Regions from separate parts of the Streptomyces sp. NPDC043854 genome, predicted to be linked through region 1. Evidence: riboswitches for the same ligand, from Rfam matches in the RefSeq annotation. Region 1 holds a riboswitch; the other holds the start of a gene.
What was found. A riboswitch is a leader RNA that binds a small molecule or an ion and turns the genes downstream of it on or off. The one in region 1 is predicted to bind S-adenosylmethionine.

Region 1 (4,751 bases):
ACCACTTGACGGTGCCCTGAGCCATGCCTAACTCCCCTATTACTGGCCCTTGCGCAGGACCGCACTTCGCGGTCCCGGGTCAGAACTTGCGCCGGAACGCCTCGACCGCGGCTGAATGTATCTGCACCGGTGCTGTCTGCAACAGGTCAATCCGACGAGAATTCCGGTCACGCCGAAAGTGCCAAATAGGCCGAAAATTTATTACATTCCCGGGCAACTCGGACCCGGCATATCGCGCCAAAGCCCCATACCGCACGCGCACATTGACTCAATGTCACCCCTCACGCGGCCCGCTCATATGCGGCGGGCAAGAACAGCGGAGGGGGCTTCCCCAACTCTACCGCGCCCAACCAAGCAGAATTACCCCCTCCGCTTAATGCCGGAGGGGGTAATCCCTGTACGACGGATCAGCAGCCGCCGGCGACGGCCGGGATGATCGAGACGCCCGCACCGTCCGGGGTCGCCGCCTGCAGGCCGCCCTCGAAGCGCACGTCGTCGTCGTTGACGTACACGTTCACGAAGCGGCGCAGCCTGCCCTGGTCGTCCAGGACGCGCGCGGCGATGCCGGGGTGGTTCTCCTCCAGCGACTCGATCACCTCGGCGAGGGTCGCACCCTCGGCCCGGACCTCGGCCCGGCCGCCGGTGTAGGTGCGCAGGATGGTGGGGATGCGGACGTTGACGCTCATGGCGCTACTGCCTTTCCGGTAGAGCGGGGGGATGGTCAGGCCAGGCCGGCGGCGCGGAACGCGTCCAGGCTGGGGCGGATGGTGGCGGTCTGCCCGCTGTCCGCGGCCACCGCCTCCAGGGTCTTCAGGCCGTCACCCGTGTTGAGGACGACGGTGGTCAGCGCGGGGTCGAGCCGGCCGTCCTCGATGAGCTTCTTCGTCACGCCGACGGTCACGCCGCCCGCGGTCTCGGCGAAGATGCCCTCGGTCCGGGCCAGGATCTTGATGGCCTCGACGACCTGCTCGTCCGTCACGTCCTCGACGTAGCCGCCGGTGCGGCGCGCGATGTCCAGGACGTACGGGCCGTCGGCCGGGTTGCCGATGGCGAGCGACTTGGCGATCGTGTTCGGCTTCTGCGGGCGGACCACGTCGTGGCCGGCCTTGAAGGCGGTCGACACCGGGGAGCAGCCCTCGGCCTGCGCACCGAAGATCCGGTACGGCTTTTCCTCGACCAGGCCGAGCCTGATCAGCTCCTGCAGGCCCTTGTCGATCTTCGTCAGCTGGGAGCCGGAGGCGATCGGGACGACGATCTGGTCGGGCAGCTGCCAGCCGAGCTGCTCGCAGATCTCGTACGCGAGCGTCTTGGAGCCCTCGCCGTAGTACGGGCGCAGGTTCACGTTGACGAAGCCCCAGCCCTCGCCCAGCGGGTCGCCGATGAGCTCCGAGCAGAACCGGTTCACGTCGTCGTAGTTGCCCTCGATGCCGACCAGGTCGCCGCCGTACACGCCGGCCATGACGACCTTGCCCTGCTCCAGGTCGTGCGGGATGAACACGCAGGAGCGGAAGCCGGCCCGGGCGGCCGCGGCGCCCACGGCGCCGGCCAGGTTGCCGGTGGAGGAGCAGGAGAGCGTGGTGAAGCCGAAGGCCCGGGCGGCCTCGACGGCGATCGCGACGACGCGGTCCTTGAAGGAGTGCGTCGGGTTGCCGGAGTCGTCCTTGACGTACAGCTTGCCGGTGACGCCGAGCTCCTTGGCCAGGTTCTCGGCGTCGACGAGCTTGGTGAAGCCCGGGTTCAGACTGGGCTTGCCGGCCACGTCGGCGGGGACGGGCAGCAGCGGGGCGTACCGCCAGATGTTGTTCGGACCGGCCTCGATCGCGGCGCGCAGGGCCTCGGCGTCTTCCGCCGACCCGGTGCCGGCCGGGAACTCGTACGCGACCTCCAGCGGGCCGAAGCACTCGACGCAGGCGAAGACGGGGCCGAGCTCGAACCGGGTACCGCACTCCCGACACGACAGGGCCGAGGCGGGGCCGAGGTCCACGGCGGGCGCAGCGGCGGAGGGTACGGCGGCAGCGGGGGCGGCGGGGGCAACGGTCTGTGCAGCCATGATGGCGAGGCCCTTTCTCCTCATCTTCCTCATGGCGCATTTCGCCACGAGACGGAATTGGCACCTTCCCTAGCCGGGGACCTCGCTGCTGCTGCACGCAGTCGCGGGAAACCGACTGGAGGGTTGCCGGGGCTTCAACGGGCCGTGTCCCTCTGCCCCTCTGGATGAGCGGTATGGCGCCGGTTCCGCGCGCTCGTGGCGCGCCGACGCGTTTGTCCGCGGGACCCCCGGCATGCGGCGGTCCTTCGCGTTGTTCAAGACTGTAACCGAAGGCTCGGGCCGTTGAGACAGCTGTCCGATGCGCGAGATGGATCGCTTTTCGGCCGGAACAGCCGGGCAAGCAGCCGAGGAAACAGGGAGTGCCGAACGTGCTGGAAGAGGTGGAGCGCTGGCTCGCGGACCGCTCCTGGTCCGTTGCCGACCGACCGCTCGACCAGCTCCTCGCCGCGAAACGGGCGTCGGGCACCACGGTCAGCGTCGTCCTGCCGGCGCTCGACGAGGAGGCGACGGTCGGCGCGATCGTCGAGGTGATCCGGCGCGATCTCGTCGACGGGCCGGCCTTCCCGCTCGTCGACGAACTGGTCGTCGTCGACTCCGGCTCCACCGACCGGACCGCCGAGGTCGCCGCGAAGGCCGGCGCCCGCGTGGTCCACCGCGACGCGATCCTGCCCCGCATCCCGGCCGTGCGCGGCAAGGGCGAGGTGCTGTGGCGCTCGCTGCTGGCCACCACCGGCGACATCGTCTGCTTCATCGACGCGGACCTGCGGGACTTCTCGGCCGCCTTCGTCACCGGGGTCGTCGGCCCGCTGCTGACCGAGCCGGATGTGCAGTTCGTCAAGGCGATGTACGACCGCCCGCTCGGCGACGCCCCCGGGCAGGGCGGCCGGGTCACCGAGCTCGTCGCCCGGCCCCTGCTCAACCTGCACTGGCCGCAGCTGGCCGGCTTCGTCCAGCCGCTGGGCGGGGAGTACGCCGCCCGCCGCTCGCTGCTGGAGCGGCTGCCCTTCCCCGTCGGCTACGGCGTCGAGCTGGGCCTTCTGGTGGACGCGCTGCACACGGTCGGGCTGGACGCCCTCGCCCAGGTGGACGTCGGCGTACGGCTGCACCGCCACCAGGACGGGCAGGCGCTCGGCCGGATGGCCGCGGCGATCTACCGGACGGCGCAGCTGCGGCTCTCGCGCGGGCACTCCCCCAGCTACCGCTGGGGGTACCCCCAGGTGCGGCCGGTGCTGACGCAGTTCGAGCGCGGGCCGGACGGGTTCGAGCCGCGCACCCACGCGGTGGACACCGACGAGCGGCCGCCGATGGCGGAGATCGAGGAGTACGCCGTCCGGCGCGTCGCATGACCGCATCGCACGGCCGCGTCGCACGGCCGCATCGCAGAACGGCGGGCGTCAAGACGGTGTCAGGCGCGCCTCAGGCACACACCGGGGGTGAGAACGGACGTTTGAGCCGGGGCGGACCGGGCTAGGTTCGCCGCATGGCTTCCCACGTTCTCGTCGCAGCCAACCGCGGTCCGCTCTCCTACGCCCTCGACGCCGACGGCACCCTCGGCGCCCGGCGCGGCGGGGGCGGCCTCGTCTCCGGCCTGTCGGTCGCGCTCGCCGAGCAGCCGGACGCGCTGTGGATCTGCGCCGCCCTGTCGGACGCGGACCGCGAGGCCGTCCGCCGGGGCGTCGCCGAGCCGGGCGTGCGGATGCTGGACATCGACCCGGCCGTGTACGACGCGGCCTACAACGGCATCGCGAACTCGGTCCTCTGGTTCACCCACCACCACCTGTACGACATCCCGCGCACCCCCGTCTTCGACGCGGCCTTCCGGCGCCAGTGGGCGTCGTACACCGCCTACAACCGGGCCTTCGCCGAGGCCCTGGCCGGGGCGGCGGCGCACGACGCCTGCGTGCTCGTGCAGGACTACCACCTGGCACTGGTGCCGGGGCTGCTGCGCGAGCTGCGGCCCGACCTGCGGATCGCGCACTTCACGCACACGCCGTGGGCGTCCTGGGAGTTCCTGACCATGCTGCCCGACGACATCCGGCGGGAGCTGCTGTGGGGCATGCTCGGGGCGGACCTGCTGGGCTTCCACACCTGGGCCTGGGCGCACGCCTTCCTCGACTGCGCCCGCCTCGACGACGAGCGGGGCACGGCCGAGCCGCTCCTCCCCGCGGGGGCGGGCGGCGAGCGGTACGTCCGCAAGGCCATGCTCGGCCCGGTGCGGCACCGGCGCACCGACGTCGCCGTCTACCCGCTGGGCGTGGACGGCGACGAGCTGCGCCGACTCGCGCACCGGCCGGAGGTCGACGACCGGCTGGCGGCGCTGCGGGCCGAGGTCGGGGACTGCAAGACGATCGTCCGGGTGGACCGGACGGAACTGTCGAAGAACATCGTGCGCGGGCTGCTCGCCTACCGGGAGCTACTGGCCGCGCACCCGCAGTGGCGCGGGCGGGTGGTCCACCTGGCCTCCGCGTACCCGTCGCGGCAGGACCTTGGGGTCTACCGGTCGTACACGGCGGCCGTACGGGATCTGGCCGCGGAGATCAACGCGGAGTTCGGCACGGAGGAGTGGCAGCCGGTGCTGCTGTCGGTGCAGGACGACTTCGCCCGGTCCCTGGCGGCGTACCGGCTGGCCGACGTGGCGCTCGTCAACCCCGTGCGGGACGGGATGAACCTCGTCGCGAAGGAGATCCCGGTGGCGTCGGAG
Region 2 (4,751 bases), on a different contig from region 1:
TTCCTGTACCTGTTCCCGCGCGCCCGGGTGACGAGCCTGTTCCCCTTCCTGTTCTTCCTGCCGCTGCGGTTCCCCGCGTGGCTCGTGCTGCTGTTCTGGTTCGCCCTCCAGTGGGCGGCGGCGCACCGGGCGGACAGCGGACCCGGGGTGGCGTACCTGGCGCACCTGGTGGGCTTCTCCCTCGGCTTCGTCCACGCATGGGCGCGCTACCGGCGTACGACTAGAGTGAGGCGATCAGCGACGGCCACCGAGGGAGACAGCCAGCCATGATCACCGCGATCGTGCTCATCAAGACCAGCGTGGACCGCATCCCCGAGATCGCCGAGTCCATCGCGTCGCTGGACAACGTCAGCGAGGTCTACTCCGTCACGGGGACGTACGACCTCATCGCCCTGGTGCGCGTGGCCCGCCACGACGACCTGGCGGACATCATCCCGGGCCGCATCAGCAAGATCCCGGGCGTGGAGGCGACGGACACGCACGTGGCGTTCCGCACCTACTCCCAGCACGACCTGGAAGCGGCCTTCGCCATCGGCCTGGACGCCTAGCCGCCCCTGCCGCCGCTGCCGCCGCTGGAGCCCCAGCCCGCCGGCTGCCGCCCCCGGACCGCGCCCCGGCCTCAGAGCCGCGGCAGGGCCTCCCCGGGCCCTGCCGGGCGGCGCTCGGCGAGCCAGAACAGGTAGCCGCGCAGGTAGTCCGCGAGGTCCCCGTCGATGTGGGCGAGGTACGCCCGCGCCCCGCCGGCCGCCTCCCGCTCGTACTCGTTCGTGGACACGGACCAGGTGCGCTCGATGCGCGCGGCCCACTCGCGGACCCGTCCCCGTTCCCGCCACCAGTCCCTGACCAGCTCAGGGGTCCAGTACGCGTCCCCGTCGGCTCCGTATCCGGCGAAAGGGTCGCACTCCGCGGCGCACAGCAGGTCGTAGGTCTCCTGCTGCGTGCGCGGCTGGCGGTAGACGAACTCCTGCCCGTACTCGTCGTCGTACATCACGTGACCGGGCGCGCACAGCCGGCCGGTCCAGCAGGTGTCGGTGTCGGCCGCGTAGAACGGCCCGGGGACGTCTCGCCAGCTGCGCTTCTCCCACCGGCCGGGCACGGCTGCCGACCAGTCCGCGGCGACGAGACCGCAGCCGGGGGTCCACTGCGGCAGCGGGTGTCCGGCGGCTGCCCGGACGGTCGGCAGCGGGTCCCAGTAGGTCGTGTGCGTCATGGTCACCGAGCCTGTCACACGGCCGGGACGCAGCGGCCCTCCTCCGTGCGGTACTGCCACTTCGCGCCCTCGGTGACGAGCTCCCGGACCGCGCGGACGAACCGCTCCACGTGCTCGTCCGGGGTCCCGGCGCCGAAGCTCACGCGGATCGCGTTCAGCGACTTCTCCCCCGGCTGCGCCTCCGGGGCCCCGCACTCGCCGGGCTCCTGCGGGGCGCTGCCGAGCAGGGTGCGCACCAGCGGGTGCGCGCAGAACAGGCCGTCGCGGACCCCGATGCCGTACTCGGCCGACAGGGCGGCGGCGAAGTGGGAGCTGTTCCAGCCCTCCACCACGAAGGAGATGACGCCGACGCGCGGGGCGTCGTCCCCGAACAGGGAGAGGATCCGGACCTGCGGGGTGTCGGCGAGGCCCGCACGAACCTGCGCGATCAGCTCGCGCTCGCGGGCGACGAGCCGGTCGAAGCCCGCCTCGGTCAGGGCGCGGCAGGCGGAGGCGATGGCGTAGACGCCGATGACGTTGGGGGAGCCGGCCTCGTGGCGGGCGGCCGTGGTGTGCCACTCGACGTCGACACCGCCGTCCTCGCGGCGGGCGACCGTCCGCGAGGCCCCGCCGCCGGCCAGGTACGGCTGCGCCTGCTGGAGCCAGTCGGCCCGGCCGGCCAGTACGCCCGCGCCGAAGGGCGCGTACAGCTTGTGCCCGGAGAAGGCCACCCAGTCCACGTCGAGGTCCCGGACGGAGACGTGATGGTGGGGGGCCAGCTGGGCGGCGTCGAGGACGATCCGGGCGCCGTGGGCGTGCGCGGCGGCGGCGAGCTCCCGCACCGGCCACAGTTCACCGGTGACATTGGAGGCGCCGGTGACGCAGACCAGCGCCGCGTCGTGGGGCTCGCGGTCGGCGAGGGCCCGCTCCAGGGTGGCCACGGCCTCGTCGGGGGTGCGCGGCGCGTCGAGGTACGTGACCTGCGCGCCGTCCCACGGCAGCAGCGAGGCGTGGTGCTCGGTCTCGAAGACGAAGACCCGGCAGTCGGCGGGCAGGGCCGCGGCGAGCAGGTTGAGGGAGTCGGTGGTGGACCGGGTGAAGACCACCTGATCGGACGGACGGCAGTCCAGGAACGCGGCGACCGCGGCCCGGCTCTGCTCGAAGAGGTCGGTGGAGAGCTGCGAGAGGTAGCCCGCCCCGCGGTGCACGCTGCCGTAGTAGGGGGCGTAGGCGGCCACGTCGTCCCAGACGCGCTGGAGGGCGGGGGCGCTGGCGGCGTAGTCGAGGGCCGCGTAGGTGACCTCGCCGCCGGTGACGAGCGGGACGGTGACGTCCCGGCCGAGGACGGGCAGCGGCCCGGCGCAGTCGGCACCCCCGGCATCGGCGCCGCAGGCGGCGGCGGTGGAGACGGTGACGGAGGCGTCGGCGACGGCGGCGTTCAGGAATGCGGACATGGCGGTATCTCCCGGCAGGCAGGGCGGAATGGCTTCGGATGTCACCCGTCCGCGGGTACGGCGCTGCGGCCGGCCGGGGGACGGGGAATGCCTCGGAGCTCGGGCCGGGGCGCACGCGGCTGCCCGGGTACGCGGGGGGGAAGGGGCCCTGGTTCCGAGGGTGAAGAAGGGGCGGAGTCGCCCTATCGCATTCGCTTGCTCACGGAAAACGCTCCTCGAGGACCAGGACCCCTGGTATCGAGGGATCCGCGCTTGCCGCGGACCTCGCTGCCCGCGGCCTGGTCATCACCCGGGGCACCCCGCCACGGAAGGAGGGTTGCCGGACAGCAAGCCGGGGCCAGAACGCTGTCACTCGTGACCTGGTCAGTCATCCTGCCACAAGATCCTGCACGCACAAGGCCCCCGTCCGTATGCCGGACCGGGGCCTTGGCCGGAAACGATCTGTCAGGTCAGGTGTTGCTGGCGGTCACCCACCGCTCCAGGGCGGCCCGTGCCGCGCCCGAGTCGATGGCTTCGGCGGCCCGCTCGATGCCCGCCCGGATCTGCTCCTCCAGGGAGCCGCTGCCCGGGTCGACGGCGACCAGGGCGGCGGCCGAGTTCAGCAGCACCGCCTCCCGCACCGGGCCGGTCTCGCCGGCCAGCAGCCGCCGGGCGACGTCCGCGTTGTACGAGGCGTCCGCGCCCCGCAGCTCCTCGACGTCCACCAGGTCGATGCCCACGTCGCGCGGGTCGAAGGCCTGCTCCTGCACCCGCCCGTCGCGCACCCACCACACCCGGGAGGTCGCGGTCGTGGTCAGCTCGTCCAGGCCGTCGTCGCCGCGGAACACCAGGGCCGAGGAGCCCCGCTCCGCCAGCACGCCCGCCATGATGGGCGCCATCCGGGCGTCGGCGACGCCGGTGGCCTGCGCCCGGACCCGTGCCGGGTTGGTCAGCGGGCCCAGGAAGTTGAAGGTGGTCCGGATGCCCAGCTCGCGGCGGGCGGGGGCCACGTGCCGCAGTGCGGGGTGGAACTTCACCGCGAAGCAGAAGGTGATGCCGGCCTCCTCGGCCACCCGGGCCACCCGGGCCGGGGTCAGGTCCAGGTTGACGCCCAGCTTCTCCAGCACGTCGGAGGCGCCGCTCGCCGAGGACGCGGCCCGGTTGCCGTGCTTGACCACCTTGGCGCCGGTGCCGGCCACCACGATGGAGGACATCGTGGAGATGTTCACCGTCTTGGCCCCGTCGCCGCCGGTGCCGACGATGTCCACGGTCCGGCCGGGCACCTCGATCAGGTTGGCGTGCGCGTACATGGTCCGCACCAGGCCGTTGATCTCCTCGACGGTCTCCCCCTTGGCCCGCAGGGCGACCGCGAAACCAGCGATCTGGGCGTCGGTGGCCTCACCGCGCATGATCCGGTCCATGGCCCACGCGGTGTCGTCCGCGTGCAGGTCCCGGCCCGAGAGCAGCGCGTCCAGTACGGCCGGCCAGGACCGGGCCGCCACGCTGTCGCCGCCTGCCGGGGTCACAACGTTCATGGTCCGCTCCTGAGGGTCCACGGTCGAATGGGAAGGCCTTCAGCCTATCCAGGCCGGGCAGACGGCGAAGAGCCCCGTCCAGACCCTGGACGGGGCTCTCGCCGTGGGCGACACCGGGACTGACCGAAATCAGACCCTCATGCGGGATCAGTGGTGGCCGTGGCCGCTCTGGATCTCCTTGTACTCCTCCACCGTGGGCTTCGGAATCTGGTTGCCCTCGCCGTACATGCCCTGGCTGAGCTTGACGCGGAGCTTCTCCGACATCTTGGGCTTGCGCTCGACGCCGTTCTCGTCGACCGTCGGGCCGAGCTCGAGCGGCTTGTACTGCTCGTGCGCGGTGAGCGTGTGCAGCTTGGCCTGGTCGAGGGGCTCGTGGACCTCGATGAACTCACCGTGCGGCAGCCGCTTGATGACGCCGGTCTCGCGACCGTGCAGCACCTTGTCGTGGTCCCGGCGCTGGAGGCCGAGGCAGATGCGCTTGGTGACGATGAACGCGATCACCGGGACGGCGAAGAAGCCGATCCGCACGAACCAGGTGATGGCGTTGATCGAGAGGTGGAAGTACTGCGCGAACATGTCGTTGCCGCCGCCGAT

Region 2: linked by a shared signal. The riboswitch ahead of AC068A_RS22055 (aminotransferase class V-fold PLP-dependent enzyme) and the one ahead of thrC (threonine synthase) in region 1 are both predicted to bind S-adenosylmethionine.

Annotation. Positions count from the first base shown of each region.
Region 1 covers NZ_JBWKDK010000009.1:101,344-106,094, reverse strand. The annotation lists gene AC068A_RS11560 (cold-shock protein) at 1-25, opposite strand, end outside; gene AC068A_RS11555 (MoaD/ThiS family protein) at 408-686, opposite strand; gene thrC (threonine synthase) at 722-2,050, opposite strand; SAM riboswitch class I at 2,068-2,221, opposite strand; gene AC068A_RS11545 (glucosyl-3-phosphoglycerate synthase) at 2,419-3,396, shown strand; gene AC068A_RS11540 (alpha,alpha-trehalose-phosphate synthase (UDP-forming)) at 3,531-4,751, shown strand, end outside.
Region 2 covers NZ_JBWKDK010000024.1:38,878-43,628, forward strand. The annotation lists gene AC068A_RS22040 (rhomboid family intramembrane serine protease) at 1-270, shown strand, start outside; gene AC068A_RS22045 (Lrp/AsnC family transcriptional regulator) at 267-548, shown strand; gene AC068A_RS22050 (ferredoxin) at 620-1,210, opposite strand; gene AC068A_RS22055 (aminotransferase class V-fold PLP-dependent enzyme) at 1,225-2,643, opposite strand; SAM riboswitch class IV at 2,887-3,003, opposite strand; gene trpD (anthranilate phosphoribosyltransferase) at 3,093-4,157, opposite strand; gene qcrB (cytochrome bc1 complex cytochrome b subunit) at 4,305-4,751, opposite strand, start outside.